2 regions of the Ureibacillus endophyticus genome follow, and region 1 is predicted to be linked to the other one. Evidence: riboswitches for the same ligand, from Rfam matches in the RefSeq annotation. Region 1 holds a riboswitch; the other holds the start of a gene.
What was found. A riboswitch is a leader RNA that binds a small molecule or an ion and turns the genes downstream of it on or off. The one in region 1 is predicted to bind glycine.
Positions count from the first base shown of each region.

Region 1 (10,758 bases):
CCTTGAAGAAATGAGACAAGCGATAATTGGAATCGTTGCGCAATGTTTAGTTCAGGTTGATACCGATGAAAGAAAAGCAATTTACGAGATATTAAGTGAGTTTAACTTAGTTGAGGCAATATATTCAACCATGCGCGGGGACGAATATCGTCTACCGAAAAATGAAACTATAAGCTATCAACTCTCTAAGTTAGAGGTGAATCAAAATCATGTTCCTACAACAATATCTTGATATCAAAGATAGATATATGTCTATGAAAAACAAAGGGAAAATAAAACAAATTCCTACGTTTTTATTAAGATTAAGTACTCTTTTAGAGGAAGGTTACACATTTTCGGATTCTATTACAATGCTACTCCCATTTCATACAGAGAAAATTGATTACTGGAATACTACTATTCATGAAAGACTACGAAGTGGGGAAGACGTAGCTAGTATTTTAAGATGTTTTTCAATTCCCCAATACTATTTAATTGCAATAAAAATTGCAGAAGAAAATGGGGATATGGCGAGGGCACTAAAGAATATCGCTATTCAAATGGAATTCAATGAGAAAATGCAAAAGAAGTTAATAAAACTTTTAAGTTATCCCTTATTATTATTCGTCGTTTTAACGTGTGTTTTTATTTCATTTAGGACGTACTTTCTACCGAATATTCAGGGGATTATTCACTCAAGAACAGATGAACAAACATCAAATATTGGGTTATCAAATATATTACTTCGTTTACCTGATGTTTTATTTTTATCTATACTTTTAATAACTTTTGGGTTGTTTATATGTTCATTGTATTTTAAAAGACAAACTGTTCAACAAAGATTAATACTGTTTTTAAAAATCCCAGTTGTAAACTATTTTTATAAATTACTTCTGACTAGAGAATTATGTAGAGGTTTAGGAAGTCTATTGGTCAGCGGTTTTTCTTTACAACAAGCATTAAATATATTACAACAGCAACAATTTAATAAGTTATTAGCTTACGTTTCATCGGAAATTGAGAAACATATTATTTATGGTGATTCTCTCTCTCACTGTGTTTCCGTTATTGCTTGGTTTTTTCCGAAATTCGAGGAGTTTATTAAACACGGAGAAAAAAACGGACATCTTGGAAGAGAATTGCTTATTTATTGTGATTTACTAGATGAGAAACTTCAAAATATTATTAAAACAGGTATAGCTGTTGTACAGCCATTGTTATTTATCATCATTGCAATCTGTATTATCGCAGCATATTTAAGTGTGTTACTACCAATGTATGAAATCATTGAAATACTTTAATTGAGGTGACAATTCATGATGAAAAATTCAAAAGGTTTTACCCTCATCGAAATGTTAATAGTATTGCTGATTATTTCTGTACTAATTTTAGTAACCATACCAAATGTTACAAAACATTTTGCAACCATCGATGAAAAGGGTTGTGATGCCTATGTCAACATGGTACAAGGCCAAGTTGAAGCTTACAAAATTGACCATAAAACATTTCCCACAACCATAGAACAACTTGTAGATGAAAAATATTTAAAAGAAAACGAAACGACATGTCCTAATGGTGATCCTGTAAATATTCAAGAGGATGGTAGTGTAGTAGTTAATAGTGCTTCAAATGTTAGTGATGGCTCGTGAAAAGGATAACATTGGATAGCAGAGGATATACGCTATTAGAAATGTTACTAGTTTTATTTATTTTAACGATTATTAGTTCAATCGTACTGCAATTCTCAAATAAATTTGCAGAAAAGCAAAAAGTAGAGAGTTTTATTCAACAAGTACAATTTGATATCCAAACGATACAAGCACTTACCATAGAACAAGGCAGGGTAATTACAATCGAATTTAATGATAAACAATCGTATTATGCATATTACGATAGAAGTGGACAGCGTATTATAGATAGACCTTATCCAGCAAATATCGAATTTTCTCCCTTTAGTACCGTAAAATTGATTCGGATTTTCAATGGAGAGATAAATGACTTTGGAAAATTAAAGTTTATAACGCCTTTAGGAGAAAAACAAATCATTATAAATATTCATAAAGGGCGGATGAAGCTTGCTGAACTGTAAGGGGATAACACTTGTCGAAAGTCTTCTGACAATCGTTATTATTTTAATAATCACAGGTACACTAATACCGCTTTCTTATCAGATGTATAGCACCCTAATTAATAAAAAAATGGAATTACATGCATCTATCACTGCATACGAAGCAGCTAAGAAGATATTAAATGAAGGAAGTAATAGTGGAGTAATGAATATAGAAAGTAATGTTTATCGATGGAATTATGAAGATTCTAAAATATGCGTGCATTTTACCAATTTACATGGAGAAAGGACGAAATGTATCAACGAAATTGGAGAAATCGATTAAATTCTAGTGGGTTTACTTTGATTGAAGCATTATTTAGTTTTATTGTGTTCGCATTGTTTATTCACCTTCTTATTTTCATTTACAGTTGGCTAAATCAGATGAACGATTCAATAACAAATAATGATCATGTTGCATGGGAGTTATTCGTAAATGACTTTGAACAATATTTATCGAACGTTAAGCATATTGAACAGTCAAATACGCGTGCAAAGACTATTCAAATTAGTTATGTTAACTCCAACGAAATAGTTGTAGTTGATCAATATCAGGATATCATTCGAATGCAAAAAAATTATCTAGGTTATATTCCTCTATTAATGGGGATAAAGAATTCTTCTTTTCGTTTAAATGGCAACTATATTACCGTTTATGTTGAATTTCAAAGTGGAGCAGTAAAGGAGCGAGAATTTTTTGTACAAATACGTAATGAATAATAGAGGAGGAAGCTATTTACTTGCAATATCATTACTACTTTTAACGACATTTTTTGCGACATATTTTGTTTTTTCTTACGAATCACAAATAAAAATATATAATTCATTGGAATTCGCCAATGTTCGTGCTACGATAAACCTACTAGAGGAAATTGGTAGTAAGTAGTAACAGTTTGCGTAGTAAAGAAGGTGATATCATGCGGAAAATATATTTGGTTGGCTTCATGGGGTGTGGCAAAAGTGCTATCGGTAGAAGATTAAGCTATTTTTTAAAGATGCCATATTACGACATGGATCACGAAATAGTTCGGCAACAAGGAATGACAATTCCAGAAATATTTGAAAAATATGGGGAGGCTTATTTCAGAAATTTAGAGACAGAATTTTTACGAAATTTTCGGGACGAGGCGTGTATTATCGCAACTGGTGGTGGAGTCGCGATGAAAGAAGAAAACCGTAGACTGATGAGACGAAGTGGTCTAGTGTTTTTTTTAGATGCAACCTTCGAAGATATATATGTACGGATAAAAAATGACAAAAATCGCCCTATTGTACAACGTTCTACAAAAACTGAGTTAGAACAATTATATTATTCCAGAAGAAAATTTTACCGTGAAGCAGGTCATATCCGCGTTTTAACTGGAGGACGTACATTAAGACAAATTGTTGAATATATTGGCTTCCAAGTTAGAAGATTAAAAGGCGAATAATAGATAAAAAAATAATAAAATTGTTCGTTTTTATGACTATTTTAAAAAAAGATTGCCTTTCTATTTAATTTAATGTTAGGATATGGCTAAGAGCAGTATATTGTACATTAAATTATGAATATTGCGCGGATGATTGTACGGGGAGAGAACGTGAAGAGCGTCGCCGAAGGAGCAAGTAGTGTTAACTATGAATCTCTCAGGCAAAAAGACTCGTACAGGACGCATCTCTGGAGAGTGCTATTTTATCAAATACATTTTTTGAATGTGTACTCGTCTAAAAAGTTGCTAAAACTTTTTTGGAATGTACGTAATATCGAGTAGCGTAAAAATAGCCACCAAAGGGGAAAGCCGAATAATCAGACATGATCTATAGTCGATTGTTCTGGTGTAACTTTCAGGTGCAAGGACAGAGGAATCCTAAAAGATTAAAGGGATTCTTCTGTCCTTTTTTAGTTATATTCCTATAATTATTGCAGAAAATCCCGAATCTTAATGTTAATGTATTGTATAAATGAATTTGCTTGTTTTTATGTAATGTAATGAGGAGGAAATCGCATGTCAAACCAGTTAAAAAGAACTCCGCTTTTTGAAGAGTATGCAAAATATGGCGGTAAAACGATTGATTTTGGTGGATGGGAGTTACCTGTACAATTTTCATCTATTAAAGAAGAGCATGATGCTGTAAGAAACCGTGCTGGATTATTTGATGTTTCACATATGGGTGAAATTTTTGTTGAAGGTAAAGATGCTACTACTTACTTACAAAAATTATTATCCAATGATATTTCAAAAATACCGTTTGGTGGAGCTCAGTACAATGCAATGTGCTATGAAAATGGTGGTGTAGTTGACGACCTTCTTGTTTATTACTTGCAAGAAAATAAATATTTATTATGCGTAAATGCAGCAAATATTGAAAAAGATTTTGAATGGATGAAGCGTCACATTGAAGGTGATGTAACAGTAACAAACAAATCCAACGAATATGCTCAAATTGCACTTCAAGGACCACTTGCTGAAGAAGTATTACAACAATTAACAGAAACAAATTTATCTGAAATTAAATCTTTCAAATTTATTAATGATGTTGATGTAGCAGGTCAGAAAGTTTTAGTTTCTCGCACAGGTTACACAGGTGAAGATGGTTTCGAACTATATGGGGAACCAGCTGCCATTGTAAAACTTTGGACAAAAATCTTAGAAGTTGGAAAAGATAAAGGTGTTGTTCCAGCTGGGTTAGGTGCACGAGATACATTACGATTTGAGGCTTGTCTACCACTATATGGTCAAGAGTTATCTCAAGATATTTCACCACTTGAAGCAGGAATTGGTTTCGTTGTGAAACTACAAAAAGAAAGTGACTTTATCGGGAAAGAAGCTCTTATTGCTCAAAAAGAAGCTGGATTAAAACGCAAGATTGTTGGGGTTGAAATGATTGATAAAGGTATTCCTCGACATGGTTATAAAGTATTTAAAGACGGCGTAGAAATTGGAGAGGTAACAACTGGTACTCAATCTCCTTTAACGAAACGCAATATCGGTTTAGCTTTAATTGACTCAAAATTCACAGAATTAGATACAGAGTTAGAAATCGAAATTCGTAATAAAAAGGTAAAAGCTAAAACGGTTGCTACACCTTTTTATAAACGTTCAAAAAAATAGGAAAAGAGGGTAATTCCATGGCACATCGTTATCTTCCAATGACGGAAACAGATCAAAAAGAAATGTTAGAGACAATTGGTGTACAAAGTGTAGATGAACTATTTTCGGATATTCCAGAAAGTGTTCGCTTTAAAGGGTTATATAATATTCCAGAGGCAAAGTCAGAATCTGCTCTTCTTAAAGAGTTAAAGCAATTAGCATCAAAAAATAGTGATACAGAATCTCATGTATCGTTCTTAGGTGCTGGTATCTATAACCATTACAAACCGATTATCGTAGATCATGTAATTTCTCGTTCAGAATTTTATACAGCTTATACACCATATCAACCAGAAATTTCACAAGGTGAGCTACAAGCTATCTTTGAATTCCAAACTATGATTGCAGAGCTTACTGGAATGGATTTAGCGAACTCTTCTATGTACGATGGTGGTACATCTTTAGCAGAAGCAGGTATGCTTGCTGCTGGTCATACACGCCGTAAAAAACTCTTAGTATCTGATGCAATTCACCCAGAATATAGAGACGTTGTTGCTACATATGCATATGGTCAATCAATTGAAGTCGTTACAGTTCCATCAAAAGATGGTGTAACGGATATCGAAGCGTTGAAAGGTCTACTAGACGACCAGACTGCAGCAGTATTAGTTCAATATCCTAACTTCTTCGGTCAAATTGAAGATATTAAGACGATTGGTGAATTAACTCATGATGTGAAAGGATTATTCATCGTTTCGGCAAATCCTCTTGCTCTTGGCGTATTAACACCACCTGGCAAATTAGGCGCAGATATCGTAACTGGGGATGCACAACCGTTTGGTATTCCTGAAAGTTTCGGAGGTCCGTACTGTGGATATTTTGCAACAACTTCAAAATTAATGCGTAAAGTGCCTGGTCGCTTAGTTGGTGAAACAGTTGACCACGAAGGACGCCGTGGATATGTATTAACATTACAAGCTCGTGAGCAACATATTCGTCGTGAGAAAGCTACTTCTAATATTTGTTCAAACCAAGCATTACTTGCACTTGCAGCATCTGTTGCTATGACAGCTCTTGGTAAACAAGGCGTACAAGAAATGGCGAAGCAAAATATTGTAAAAACAAGATTTGCAAAAAATGCCTTTGAAAATGCTGGATTTGTTGTTCCTTTCCAAGGTTCTCACTTTAACGAGATCGTTGTGAGAACAAATAAACCTGTTAGTGAAATTAATAACAAATTACTAGAAAAAGGTATTATCGGTGGTTTCGATTTAGGTCGCGTTTATCCGGAATTAGAAAATCATGCGTTAATTGCTGTGACAGAATTACGTACAAAAGAGGAAATCGAAACATTAGTTGCAGAAATGGGGGCTTACAATGCTTAACGAAAACCAATCTCTTATTTTTGAATTATCGAAAGAGGGACGTGTAGGTTATAGTTTACCTGAAATCGATGTACCTGATTTCGATCTTGCTGAACTTTTACCAGAAGGATATGTTCGTGAAGAAGCTGCCGAACTTCCAGAAGTTTCAGAGCTTGATATTATGCGTCACTATACTGCACTTTCACGCCGTAACCATGGTGTAGATTCAGGTTTCTATCCACTTGGTTCGTGTACAATGAAATATAATCCAAAAATTAATGAAAACGTTGCTAGACTTTCTGGATTTGCTAATATACATCCACTACAAGATGAATCAACTGTACAAGGTGCTATGGAATTACTATATGAGTTACAAACCTCTTTAGTTGAAATTACAGGTATGGATGAAGTAACTTTACAACCAGCAGCGGGTGCTCATGGTGAATGGACAGCATTGATGATGATTCGTGCGTTCCATGAAGCAAATGGTGAAGGACATCGAAACAAAGTAATCGTACCAGACTCTGCTCACGGAACAAACCCTGCTTCTGCAGCTGTAGCTGGTTTTGAAACAATTACAGTTAAGTCAAATGAAGACGGATTAGTAGACTTAGAGGATTTACGTCGTGTAGTTGGAGAAGATACTGCTGCATTAATGTTAACAAACCCAAATACATTAGGTTTATTTGAAGAAAACATTCTTGAAATGGCTGAAATTATTCATAGTGTAGGTGGGAAAGTATACTATGATGGAGCAAACTTAAATGCGGTTATGTCAAAGGCTCGTCCTGGAGACATGGGCTTCGATTGTGTTCACTTAAACTTACACAAAACATTTACTGGTCCTCACGGTGGTGGAGGTCCTGGTTCTGGTCCTGTAGGGGTTAAAGCGGATTTAATTCCATTCTTACCAAAACCAGTATTAGTGAAAAAAGAAGATGGAACATTCCATTTCGATTACGATCGTCCACAATCAATTGGCCGTGTAAAACCTTATTACGGTAACTTTGGAATTAACGTTCGTGCTTATACTTATATTCGCACAATGGGTCCAGAAGGGTTAAAAGCAGTAACAGAATATGCTGTATTAAACGCAAACTACATGATGCGTCGTTTAGAACCTTATTTCGATCTTCCATATAACCGTCATTGTAAACATGAATTTGTGTTATCTGGACGCCGTCAAAAGAAATTAGGGGTTCGTACATTAGATATTGCAAAACGATTACTTGACTTCGGTTATCATCCACCTACAATTTACTTCCCATTAAACGTGGAAGAAGGAATGATGATTGAACCTACAGAAACAGAGTCAAAAGAAACGTTAGATGCATTTTGTGATGTTATGATTCAAATCGCAAAAGAAACAGAAGAAAACCCTGCAATTGTACAAGAAGCACCTCACACAACTGTCGTAAGCAGATTAGATGAAACACGTGCTGCACGTACACCAGTGCTTCGTTATACAAAAGTAGAAGCTTAATATTTTGAAGCGTCTCACTATAGTGAGACGTTTTTTATGGTGTGCGTGGATGGTTGAAATGATTATATTAGTGGAAATCAAAAAATTATTTTAATTTAATAGTGACTATTTATATAGGAAGAAACTATTTTTTTCTAAAAGATAATAGGGAAAAAGTCTAAAAATATATTAAAAATGGGATGCCCCTAAAGAATGGCATCCCAATTATTTTAAGATAGTATTGTAACTGAAATTTTTACAGTTTAGTGAAAAATTAGTTATGCTTTTGTTTTCACTTTACCAGTCCAAGTTTTAAATCCACCTTGAAGTTGGTAAAGCTGATTGTAACCTTTTTTCTTTAGGAATAATGCAGCACGTGCACTTCGACCTGAATTCTGACAATACAAATAAACAGGTAGATCTGGTCTAATTTCTTTGTATCGTTGGCGTAATTGTGTAGATGGAACATTACGTGCACCTAAAATATGTCCAGCATCAAATTCTTTTGTCTCTCGTACATCGATTAATTGCGCCTTGCGATAGCCTTGAATGAATTCTTCTTGAGTTAGATTTGTTACTGCTTTTTTTAATCTTAACATGTTTACTAAGACATACACGATTATTAAACCAAGTATGATAGCGATTGTATAAAGTACTTCCACTACTAAATTTCTCCTTTCTTTCTCCATTTACCATTATAAAAGAGAAAGTAGCGATAGTCCAATGGGTTTGATAAAATGATATTTATTGTGAGGAGATGAAATGATGAAAGCAAAATGGTATTTTATAAATTCTGGACCATGTCGTCCTTCATATAACATGGCTTTAGATGAAGCATTACTAGACTTCCATAGTAAGGGGGAAATTCCACCTGTAATTAGATTTTATGAATGGAATCCAGCAACTTTATCGATTGGCTATTTCCAAAGTGCAGAAAAGGATATCGATTTAGATGCAGTAAAAGCTCAAAATCTTGGTTTTGTTAGACGACCAACTGGTGGACGGGCTGTTTTACATGAACATGAATTAACTTATAGCATAATCGTCACAGAACAATATCCTAATATGCCTGCAACCGTTACAGAAGCTTATCGAGTGTTAAGTGAAGGTTTACTAGTTGGTTTCCAAAACCTTGGCTTAGAAGCTTATTTTAGCGTTCCAGATACAGAAGAAAAACGTGCTGATTTAAAAAGTCCAAAAAGCGCAGTTTGTTTTGATGCTCCAAGTTGGTATGAACTTGTTGTTGAGGGTAAAAAAGTAGCTGGAAGTGCGCAAACAAGACAAAAAGGTGTCATTTTACAGCACGGTGCCATTTTATTAGAACTAGATGAAGAAAAACTATTATCTGTATTTAAGTTTTCTTCTGACAAAGTTAAGGAAAGAATGCGAAAAAAATTACCTGAAAAAGCAGTTGCAATTAATCAATTAACATCTAAAAAAATTACGATTTCACAATGTATTGATGCTTTCAGAGATGGTTTTGAAAAGGCACTTGATATTGAATTAGTTCCTTATGAATTAACTTCTGAGCAATTAGAGTATGTTAGAAATTTAGAAGAAAAAAAATACTTGACTGATGAGTGGAATTATAGAAAATAGTATATAGAACATACGTTTTGTTTAAGCTGAAAAAATATTTTTTCATTGAAAGTCATGTATTCTCAACGTTTTATACAAATTTAAAAAAATCAACCCCTTGCATTGATAATTTTTATGCGGTAATCTTTTCTAGTGAATATAAATAATACAACATCTAGTGTGATTATTTTGATAGAAGCACAATATATTGTGTGGTTATTGAGTGTAAATCATACTAGATGTATTAATAGCAAGGAGGCTGGCAGATGGTAATGGTAAATGAAACACAAACAACCATCCTCATAGAGCAACTTAATAATGACATCGAGAATTTCCCCCAAGTTCATCCAATTACAAAGGACATGCATATAACTCATAAAGGCGTGTCAAGATTGGTGATGATTGACCGCTATTCGTTTAAGGATACAGAAAAGAAGACATTAAAGCCTGGAGATTTTGTAGTATTAACTATTAAGGAAGATCCAAAATTTCCTGCACGTGGATTAGGGTTTATTCGCTCAATTGATTTTGAAGCAAAGAAAGCTGAAATTTTAATCGAGGAAGAATACCGTCACGTACTAGATGATTCTAAAGAACAAAATACAGGCATTATTGTAAGGTCCTTAGACGTTATTGAAAAGCCTCTAGAAGTTTTTTATGAACAAATCGCAAAACGTAATGCAACAGGGTTAGCTTCTGTTGAAGAAACAGATGAAAATAGAGAAAAATGGTTTAATAAATTCTATGAGCAACTTGTTTCATTGAAATTTATCCCTGCTGGACGAGTGTTGTACGGAGCTGGTTCACAAACAGATGTAACATTCTTTAACTGTTATGTTATGCCTTTTGTCCCTGATAGCCGTGAAGGGATAAGTGATCATCGTAAACAAGTTATGGAAATTATGAGTCGTGGTGGCGGAGTAGGTACAAATGGTTCTACATTACGCCCTCGTAACACACTTGCACGCGGTGTAAATGGAAAATCTAGTGGTTCAGTATCATGGCTTGACGATATTGCTAAGTTAACACATCTTGTAGAGCAAGGTGGTTCAAGACGTGGAGCACAAATGATTATGTTGGCAGATTGGCACCCAGATATCGTTGAATTTATTATTTCAAAAATGCAAAATCCACGTATTCTTCGCTATTTAATTGAAAATACAGAAGATGAGCTTATTACCCGCTTAGCTCAAGAAA
Region 1 covers NZ_JAMYWW010000001.1:2,187,104-2,197,861, reverse strand. The annotation lists gene comGA (competence type IV pilus ATPase ComGA) at 1-232, shown strand, start outside; gene comGB (competence type IV pilus assembly protein ComGB) at 210-1,280, shown strand; gene comGC (competence type IV pilus major pilin ComGC) at 1,299-1,628, shown strand; gene NKR20_RS10785 (type II secretion system protein) at 1,640-2,068, shown strand; gene NKR20_RS10780 (hypothetical protein) at 2,055-2,372, shown strand; gene comGF (competence type IV pilus minor pilin ComGF) at 2,342-2,806, shown strand; gene NKR20_RS10770 (hypothetical protein) at 2,799-2,972, shown strand; gene NKR20_RS10765 (shikimate kinase) at 3,004-3,516, shown strand; glycine riboswitch at 3,646-3,738, shown strand; gene gcvT (glycine cleavage system aminomethyltransferase GcvT) at 4,072-5,178, shown strand; gene gcvPA (aminomethyl-transferring glycine dehydrogenase subunit GcvPA) at 5,196-6,542, shown strand; gene gcvPB (aminomethyl-transferring glycine dehydrogenase subunit GcvPB) at 6,535-8,004, shown strand; gene NKR20_RS10745 (rhodanese-like domain-containing protein) at 8,262-8,645, opposite strand; gene NKR20_RS10740 (lipoate--protein ligase family protein) at 8,746-9,582, shown strand; gene NKR20_RS10735 (vitamin B12-dependent ribonucleotide reductase) at 9,828-10,758, shown strand, end outside.

Region 2 (10,758 bases), 1.0 Mb from region 1:
AAGATGATTATTTTATATTTGAACACCAATTTAAAGGTGGCCTAAAACTAAAATTATGTACTTACCATATAGAAGCAATTTGCGAAGGCTCACGGATGTTGGATCTAGATTTGTTTCATTCTTTAAGTCAAATGAATGATTCCTTTATTGCCTTTAACAAAGAAGAAGCGGAATGTGGTTGGTTAAAACCAGTTAAGCATGTTTCTTACTAGATTGAGTTTGTCGAAAAAATAGAAAAAACAAGTGAAAAGCTAGTATCCATAAAATTTATAGTGTATAATCCTTCATGGAGAGTTATCTCGATGTATTCGTAAGTGGAGGAGGTAGGCACAAATGGCTACATGGATTTGGATTATTATCGTTATTATCGCACTAGCTGGAGGAACAGCACTTGGTTTCTATTTAGCGCGTCAATATATGATGAAATATTTAAAAGAAAACCCACCAATTAATGAACAAATGATTCGTGTCATGATGGCTCAAATGGGACGTAAACCATCTGAGAAACAAGTTCGTCAAATGATGGCACAAATGAACAAATTCCAAGATAAATAATCGCAAAACAAACAACAACAGTCTTCATTTGAATGAACTGTTGTTTTTATTTTGTTTTAAAATGGATGATGATGGTTGATGGTGATTTAAATGGGTAGGAATCTTGCTGAATTGTTATTTGTACATCTGAGAACCGATTCTAAGTGGGGGGGCAATTATAATTTATATCTATCTATGTAAGAGAGAAGGAAAGAATATTCATTTTATGATATGTAAACTCTGAATGAATACAAAAATTGATGAAGATCTCAGCAGAAAATGTATTCATCCCCACAATGAATACAAAAATTGATGAGGATTACAGCAGAAAATGTATTCATCCCCTCAATGAATACAAAAATTGATGAAGATCTCAGCAGAAAATGTATTCATCCCCACAATGAATACAAAAATTATAAATGTCAACGTTAATATGTACATTTATGCTTGTTTAAGGGTGTACAAAATTACTCGTTTACTGGTTCGAGGTGTTGCTTAAGACGGTACGAATCACCAGTAATAGTTACGACACTTGCGTGATGTAAAATGCGATCTAAAATCGCATTTGCTAACTTCGGCTCTGGGAAAATTTCTTCCCATGATTTGAAGTTCACATTGGTTGTAAAAATCGTACTTTTCTTTTCATAACGTGCATCGATGAGTTGGAAGAATAGCTTCGCGTCCTCCGGATCGATTGGTAAATAACCGATTTCATCAATGATTAATAATTTATACTTTGTATAATGTTTCAAACGGCTTTCTAGACGATTTTCAATGCGCGCTTTTTTCAAGTTTTGAATTAAATCATGACACTTAATGAAATAGGTACTTGTCCTTTTTTTCGCTGCTGTAATGCCGATTGCCGTAGCTAAGTGGGTTTTACCCACACCACTTGGACCAAGAAATACAATGTTTTCGTTTTCTTGAATAAAACGTAAGCTCTGAAAATCACGTAATTGTTGCTGATTGACACTTGGTTGAAATTCAAAATCAAAATCTTTCATTTCCTTTAGATGTGGAAAGGCTGCGACCTTCACCATTGCGTGAATCATGTTTTGCTCACGTACATCTACCTCATAATTCGTTAATTTAATGAGCGTATCAATAAATGAAAGTTCATTCTTGATACTGAAGTCAATGACTTCACTTAAATGAAGCCCCATTTCCTTGAGTTTTAAATACTCCAAGTTTTGCAGGAGATGCTGATAGTTTGTGTTTGTAAACTGATTCATTTATAGATGTCTCCGATCGCTGCTAAATTTCGCTTGGCTAAATCATTAATATCTGGATAGTTTGGCATCGCTTTCGACAGTGTCTCACGATAGTGAGCCTCTTGATAATTGAGTTTTGCGTCACTAATTTTATGTTGCGCTATGAGTTCCATGTTATAATGAATCCATAATCGGTCATCATATACTTGTAAACTTACTTTCTTTCCTTGATACGCTGGTGGTACAGAGTATTGATTGGACTTGTAAGAAATCATGTTAGATGCATTGACTTTCACAAGTGTATGGTTGATTTTGAAGGAATCTCTTACTCGTTCAGTTGGTAGCTGGAGTAAGTGATTCTTTTCTTTTTGAAATTCAAGTAATGGAATCTTATTTGTCCCTTGATGAACTTCACGGTTCACACGATTACACAATTGTTCGATATAAATGTGTAGCTCTTCCATATTCAATTGCCCTTGATAAGCATGAATTTCATCAAGTAGCTTCATCGTTGTTTCAACTTTTCCCTTTGTCTTCGGACGTCCTGCGATACAAGGTCTCACTTTGAAACCAAAATCTTGCGCAAATTGGGCAAACTTCACATTCACTTTTCCTTTGGAAAATTCGGTTCTCGCTTCATCCATGACCGTTTTCATATTGTCTGTAACCAGTTCTTCAGGCACCCCACCCATTTTTTCAAACGTTTCCGTAAGGAAAGAAAATAGCACAGCTTGCGACTTTGAAATACTCATATAAAAGAATCGCATACGTGAATGGCTCAAAATTAAAACAGCTACGTTAATTTCTACTTGTTCACCATCTTTTGTTTCGTACAAAATACTTTCTTTCCAATCTAACTGTGCCTGTTTACCTGGACGTGTTTCGAAACGAATACCACTGTTTTTCATACTTGGAATCCGTTCATCTTTATCGAAATAAGCTTGGAATTCCGGTGTATTCGCAATATAAGTGCGGAACGTTGATTGAGCACAACCTAAGCCATGATTATCTTTTAAATACTGCCAAAGATTACGACGATAATAAAACACCTGCTTCGAATCCTCTGATAATAAACTTGCGATTATTGGATAAAACGCATCGATTTTAGATGGTTTGTTACGCTTCTTTTTGGGAACGAAACCGTTTAGATATTTGTCGATGGTACGACGATCTACACCCATGTCCCTTGCTAATTTACTTTTATTAATTTTCATTTTTAAATGCTCCATTATTTGTTTATATGCTGCTAAATCTGTAAGACTTTTCAGTTCGAATGTTGTCTCTACGTTTAATTGAATATACATTTCCAATCACCTCTAGATCAGTATGTATACCCCGAGCATTTTTGTACATTGTTATTCAAGCGGGAATGTACATATTTAAATTAGCATTTGTAAAAATTGATGAGGATTACAGCGGAAAATGTATTCATCCCCACAATGAATACAAAAATTGATGAAGATCTCAGCAGAAAATGTATTCATCCCCACAATGAATACAAAAATTGATGAGGATTACAGCGGAAAATGTATTCATCCCCTCAATGAATATAAAAATTGATGATGGAATGTCAACACTAAACTGGACAAAAATTATGTGGGCTGTAGCTTGAATTCCATCGGCGTTAAATAGCCTAAAGTTCCGTGAATACGGATGTTGTTAAACCAGTGTACGTAATCATCAAGTTCAAGAGCGAGCTGTTCAAGGGAAGCGAAGTGGACTTGGTTTGCGAATTCGGTTTTAAATACCTTAAATGTCGCTTCGGCCACGGCGTTATCGTAAGGGCAACCCTTCATGCTTAATGAACGCTGAATGCCAAACGTTTCGAGTGCTTCTGAAATCAATTGGTTATCGAATTCTTTTCCTCGATCGGTATGAAACATTTGTACATCATTCAGATTGGCTTGGACGCTTGCGAGTGCTTTATAGACAAGGTCTGCTGTTTTATTTTCACCTGCACTATGTCCAATAATTTCTCGATTGAAAAGGTCGACAAATAAGCATACATAGTGCCATTTTTTGCCGACACGGACGTATGTTAAATCGCTCACTACGACAGCTAACTCCTCAACCTGATTGAATTCACGTTGTAATTCGTTTTTAATGGGTGCTTCATTGCTGCTCGATTTATGCGGCTTAAATTGTGCCACTGTGTAGTTTGAAACGAGTCCCATTTCGCTCATCAAACGACCAATTCGACGTCTTGAAACTTGTTTTGGCTCGGCCAATTTCGTCAGTTCTTTTTTGATTTTACGTGTGCCATAGTTATTACGGCTGGCTTTGAAAATGCGTTCAATATCCTTAGAAAGTGCCGCATCTTCCGCTTTTCTTGCACGCTCACCAGAAAGGTCCGCATGGTAATAATACGTACTTCTTTTAATATCGAGGACGGCACACATTGCTGATACCGAATACTTGTGAGCGTTATTACGAATCACATTTATTTTCGTCCCATGATCAGCGCCGCTTGCTTTAAAATGTCGTTTTCCATTAGTAAGCGTTGATTTTCTTTGCGTAAGCGGTCAAGCTCTGTTTCTTCTTCTGTTCGATTATCTTTTGCAGCGAAAGAGCCAGTTGCTTGATGATTTTTGATCCATTTATCCAAAGCTGAAGCCGTTAGATCATACTCTCGTACAATATCTGCACGAGACTTTCCGTTTTCATAAAGCTTCACCATTTGCAGTTTAAATTCAGGTGTAAATGTTCGACGTTGACGTGTCATAAAAGCACGCTCCCTTAAGTTAGTAGTCTAAGTTTACAACCCCTCATTTATTCTGTCTAACTTAGTGTAGCCTATCCATGAAGATCTCAGCAGAAAATGTATTCATCCCCTCAATGAATACAAAAATTGATGAGGATTACAGCAGAAAATGTATTCATCCCCTCAATGAATACAAAAATTGATGAAGATCTCAGCAGAAAATGTATTCATCCCCACAATGAATACAAAAATTGATGAGGATTACAGCGGAAAATGTATTCATCCCCACAATGAATACAAAAATTGATGAAGATCTCAGCAGAAAATGTATTCATCCCCACAATGAATACAAAAATTGATGAGGATTACAGCGGAAAATGTATTCATCCCCACAATGAATACAAAATTTGAAGAAGATTACAGCAGAAAATGTATTCATCCCCTCAATGAATATAAATTTTGATGGGGATTTCAGAAAAAAATAGTATTCAAATTATCGATAGATATAAATTGTGGAAAATCAGCAGAAAGTTTTATTCATATATACAACAAAAAAGAGTGCTACACATCACGATGAGCACTCCTTACTATGATATTTCCTTTTCCAACTCTTTGACGAGTACATAATTTTGTAAAAACTCCGATACAACCTCTTCATATTCTTGTGGGTTTTGATTAAAGCTTTGGGCATGAGCACCTTTTTCAAAAAGCTTTAACATTTTCGGTTCGCTTTTTTCTTCGTACATTTCTTTTGTCATGTACGGTAAGATAAAATCATCTTCCATGCTATGAATAAACAACATTGGAGCTTGGATACTTTTTACTGCTTCTTTTGGTGTAATGCTTTTTAATGAATAACCGTCCCGCAATCTTAAGAAAAAGTCTGCTAAATGAATTGGCAGTTTTGTTCGTAAAATGGTTTCCTTTTTCACAATTTGAGCAATCAGTTCGGAAAAATTAGAGAAACCACAATCTGCTATATAAAAGTCTGCACCATCTTCAACTAATCCCGCATATAAAATCATACTTGCTGCACCCATTGATTCACCGTGAATACCAAGTATCGCATCATTACCAATAAGAGTTTTTACAGTTTTTACAACAGCTGCAAGATCGAACTTTTCATAATATCCATAGCTTGTTGTCTTTCCACCTGATTCACCATGTCGGCGATGATCAAATACAAAAGAATTGAATCCTAGACGTTCAAACATACGTGCATATCGAACGGAATTAATTTTATTTTCCGTTACACCGTGACAGATAATAATGGTATTGTTTGTATTAATGGGTTTAAAGAAAATCCCTTTTATTGGATATCCGTTTGGAGAATCAATGCTTAATTCTTCTTTCGGACAATTGTTAAACCAATTTTCATCAAAACGTTGTGCTTTTAATTCACGATCGTAAATGAAATGATCATCTTTCTTTTTTATATACATTAAACGATTCGTCACCATAAATCCAAAACCAGTAGTGATAGCAGAGAGAGTAGTAATAATACTAGATAGCCATAATACTTTTTTTCGTTTCATTAAAAACACCTCGATTCCTACATAGTATTGAATATTCCTATTCACTTCATACGAGTGTATTAATACATGAATGGTTATTATTATTTTACGCAAATATACTTTAATAGGTTCTTTATATTAGAGAGTTCTTTCGTGAAATTTGGCTAAAAAATGTTAAACTAAAAGTGACTTTATTTTGAGTAGGTGAAGAAAATGGCAAAGAAACAAAAACAAACGGTTAATAAAGATGATTCTGTAACATTAAAAGATCAACTAAATGCTGATGTGTTAGCAAAATTAAAAGCTGCGAAACAAAGCCTAGTTGCAGAAGAGCAAGCAAAAGAAGAAGAGCGTCAAGCAAAACTAGCATTTGAACGAAAACAACGTGAGAAAAATATGAGCTTTGAAGAGTTATTAGAAAAGTACGGAGACAAAGGTTCGAAATTTTAATTGTTTGCAAATATTCCCGTCAAATTGAACGATAATTCTGCCAAAATAGTGAATTATCCCGCCAAACTACGGGAAAATTCCGCCAAAATCAAAAATAATCCCGTCAAAAGAAAAAAGCGCTAAGTAATCAAGATTACTTAGCGCTTTTTCTCATTCCATAAGTAAACAACAATAGTATAAACCAAACTGGTGTAAGTAATAATGCAGATCTCGTATCCTCAGAAATAAACATAATAACTAAAATTGCTAAAAATAATAGCAATACAACATAATTGATAAATGGTGTTAATGGAGCTTTAAACGTTGATTTTTTATGTAAATCAGGTCGTTTTCTTGTATAACGTATATGTGATATTAAAATAATAGCCCATACCCAAATAAAACAAATGGCACTAATTGTTGTTACAACACTGAATGCAGAATCTGGAATCACATAACTTAATAATCCACCAATTGATACAACAACCGTTGAAACTAGAAGAGCGTTGCTTGGTACAGAGTTTCCATTTAATTTACCTAAAGATTTTGCACCTTGGTTATTTTTACTTAAGTTGAACATAATTCTACTCGTTGAAAATAGTCCGCTATTACATGCAGAAGCTGCAGAAGTGAGAACAACGAAATTGATAATCCCAGCTGCTACTGGAATTCCGACTAAACTAAATACTTGTACAAAAGGACTGTTTTCTGCACTTAGACTTGTCCAAGGATTTATACATAAAATGACAAAGATGGCTCCAATGTAAAATAACAAAATACGCATTGGAATTTTGTTAATGGCAGATGGGATGTTCTTCTTTGGATCAGAAGTTTCAGCTGCGGACACACCAACAATTTCAACTCCTACAAAGGAAAATACAACCATTTGGAAGGCGAATAAAAATCCAGTAATGCCATTCGGGAAGAGACCACCGTGTGACCAAAGATTACTTACTGAAACAGTACCGGTGTTTGTTTCAAAGCCAATAACTAACATGACAATTCCCACAACAATTAAAGCAACAATTGTTATTACTTTAATGATTGCAAACCAAAATTCTAATTCACCAAATAATTTTACAGTCAGTAGATTGAAAAATAGTAGAATAACTAAACATACAAGGGCTGGAATCCATTGCGGAATGTCAAACCAATATTGTACGTACATTCCGACAGCAATAATATCGGCCATTGCTGTCATAATCCAGCAAAACCAATAAGTCCATCCTGTAACATATCCTGCCCAAGGACCGATATAATCAACGGCAAAATCATTAAACGATTGATAGCGAGTGTTCGATAATAATAGTTCTCCTAATGCTCTCATGACAAAAAATAATGCAATACCAATAATTAAATAAACGAAAATAATTGAAGGACCAGCTTTTTCAATGGCTGCCCCAGAACCTAAAAATAAGCCTGTCCCAATTGTCCCACCTATTGCGATTAATTGGACATGACGATTTTTTAAGTCACGTTTTAATTCTTGCTGTGCCACAAGAATGCCTCCTTTTTATTACCATATTCCATAGAAAATAAAAAAATGAGATAGGATATCCCATCTCATTAGACATAAAAAATAACAAATAAAATATATAAAAATAGTAAAACAAAATAGTATTACTTCTTATACTTGTTACTTTTCTGTCCTTTTGCCTGAGATTGTGAACCCTTCGGCGACGCAAATGCGTTCTCTCCAGAAATTGCTCCGGCTATAGTTACCCCATAGCGTTCATCGCGGTTATTTAATTTACTTCCAAATGTTGTGTTCAATAATATCAATCTATTTTGTTTATTTCAATGCTATATAACTAGAAATACGACATGGACATATGAATTTTAATATATTTATGTAGAAAATTGCTGTGTGATATAGCTAGAATGAGGATAAAAAAGTTTTGAAAAATACAAAAAACTCCCCATCAGAGGGGGAGCAAATTATTTTTCTTCACTAGTTTTAAACAAATATCTAATTGAATAAATGACTTTAAATAGAAATAAGAAAGTAATGGCACCTGCTGTATCTAATAATACATCTTGAAAAATTCCAGTTCTTCCTGCGACAAAAGTTTGGCGAAATTCGTCTAGGGAAGCAACTAAAAATGTTGAAGCAATTGCATAAATAATCGCGAGTTTTAACTTGAACTTGCGATAGAATAAATAGAACAATAATCCGACAAATCCATAACCGACAAAATGTAGTCCTTTTCTTACTAAAAATTCAATAAAGTAATAATAGCCACGAGTTTCAACTGAAATCGTTCTACCCCAATAATAAAATTCGAATTTACTTAGAAAATCATAGAATGGCTCGTCCTTCAACAAAACTTGCAAAGATGGTACAATCGTTTGCTGTTCATAAGACATACTGGAAACCATAAATAATACGATTAGGACTGAAATGATGAGGAAAATATACTTTTTCATCTGTGATCGGTATAAACATCTTTCTTTGTAATTTGATCAATGTAGGATAAGTCTGTTATACCTTGTGCTTTTTCGTATGCCTTGATATTTTGTTCAAGTTGTTCTTTATTGCGGGCTCCTATTACTGTTGATGCAACTACAGGATGTTTCAAATTAAACGCAAATGCAAGAGCATGTATATCTTCGTAATGAGATTCTAAAGATTGGATAACTTGTTGTAGTTCTTCACTAGAATAACTCATATAATTTTGTATTCTATTTTTCCAATCACTTGTAAGAATGCCTTTCGCAATGGAACCTCTTGTCACGACTGAGGTACCTGCAGAAGCAATTTGTTCAAACCATTCCTCAGCGCGGCGATCTAATATGTTATATTGCATCATATTTGAAATGGCATTACTGTTCTTCAAAAATGATGTAAACACATTTGGACGTATAGAAGATATACCATATTCGCGAATATACCCTTGATCCTTTAGTCGTTCAAATGTTTCAATAATGTCATCCCAGGGGTCGTTAATTGTTCCGCCGTGTAATTGATAAACATCAATATAATCTGTTTTTAATCGACGTAAGCTTTCCTTTAATCCGTTTTCAATGTGAGAAGGGGAAGGATCCCAACTCCATCCATTTTCTCCTGTATTCCATCTGTTTCCAACCTTTGTAGCAAGTACAATTTCATTACGGTGTGGTTTTAAAAGTTCACCGACAATTTCTTCGTTCATCCCATGATCATACAGGTCTGCCGTATCAAAATAATTAATACCATAATCAATGGCAGAATAGATCACTGGTTTCGCATCTTCAATAGTAGTTGGTAAAGACATACAACCTAAACTTAATTCGGTGATTTCAATAGAGCTATTCCCAAGAGCTCTTTTTTTCATTTATTACACGCCTTTCTGCCATACAAATTTCTAACTACAATGGTACAATGAATGTAATGAACACGACAAGCGAGGAATCTTAATGAAAAAATTTGAAGAGAAAACGATAAGTTCTAATCAAATCTTTAATGGGAAAGTAATCTCATTAAAAGTTGATGATGTTCTACTTCCAAATGGTAATCAATCTAAACGAGAAATCGTAAATCATCCAGGGGCAGTGGCGGTTATTGCAATTACGGATGAAGGAAAATTAATTCTTGTCGAACAATACAGGAAAGCATTGGAAAGATCGATTATCGAAATTCCTGCGGGGAAACTTGAACCAGGAGAAGCACCTGAAGTCACTGCACGAAGAGAACTAGAAGAAGAAACAGGGTACGGCTGTCACAAATTAAGTTATCTTCAAACCTTTGCAACATCGCCTGGATTTGCGGATGAAGTAATACACCTTTTTGTAGCGGAGCAATTATTTGAAATTGTAGAAAAGGCAGAGCTTGATGAAGACGAATTTGTTGAACTAATGCAAGTATCTGTAGAAGAAGCAGAAGAAATGGTGAAAGACGGTCGCATTTATGATGCAAAAACAGCGTTTGCAGTGCTTTGGATGAAATTAAATAAATCATAACTTGCCTTAAGCAATAGGCAAGTTTTTTTAGTTTATAAACTCTTAAAAAAGTAAATTTGATAGAATGGATTGAAAATTGGAGGGTATATTGATAGAGGACGAGCATAAGATGGTAACAACGAAAGGAGAATGCTTATGTATCGTTCCACTCTAGTAATCCAATTTGCAGTGATTCTAGCAATTAGCTTTGTAAGCGGTGTCGTTTGTTTTCAGTTATTTCCCCTGGACAAGGCAATGGAGTTAATTAAATATATAGATCCGAGAGTTTTGGAATTAGAAAAAATCACCATATGGAATACAGTTTTTCCCCTTATACCTTGGATAGTCCTAGTATTATTTTTCACGACTCATCCTTATTTTCATGTGTTAGCACGTTTTGTCGTAGCAGTTAAAGCTACTTTTTTTGGATTTAGTTCTGTATTTCTATTAA
Region 2 covers NZ_JAMYWW010000001.1:1,158,141-1,168,898, forward strand. The annotation lists gene sirA (sporulation inhibitor of replication protein SirA) at 1-212, shown strand, start outside; gene NKR20_RS05635 (YneF family protein) at 334-555, shown strand; gene istB (IS21-like element helper ATPase IstB) at 1,002-1,766, opposite strand; gene istA (IS21 family transposase) at 1,763-3,049, opposite strand; one part of gene NKR20_RS05650 (IS3 family transposase) at 3,338-4,221, opposite strand; one part of gene NKR20_RS05650 (IS3 family transposase) at 4,221-4,467, opposite strand; gene NKR20_RS05655 (alpha/beta hydrolase) at 5,034-5,981, opposite strand; gene NKR20_RS05660 (YqkE family protein) at 6,174-6,410, shown strand; gene NKR20_RS05665 (amino acid permease) at 6,544-7,887, opposite strand; glycine riboswitch at 8,024-8,099, opposite strand; gene NKR20_RS05670 (VanZ family protein) at 8,328-8,816, opposite strand; gene NKR20_RS05675 (aldo/keto reductase) at 8,813-9,703, opposite strand; gene NKR20_RS05680 (NUDIX domain-containing protein) at 9,786-10,328, shown strand; gene NKR20_RS05685 (hypothetical protein) at 10,464-10,758, shown strand, end outside.
Region 2: another riboswitch for glycine. It lies ahead of NKR20_RS05665 (amino acid permease); the one in region 1 lies ahead of gcvT (glycine cleavage system aminomethyltransferase GcvT).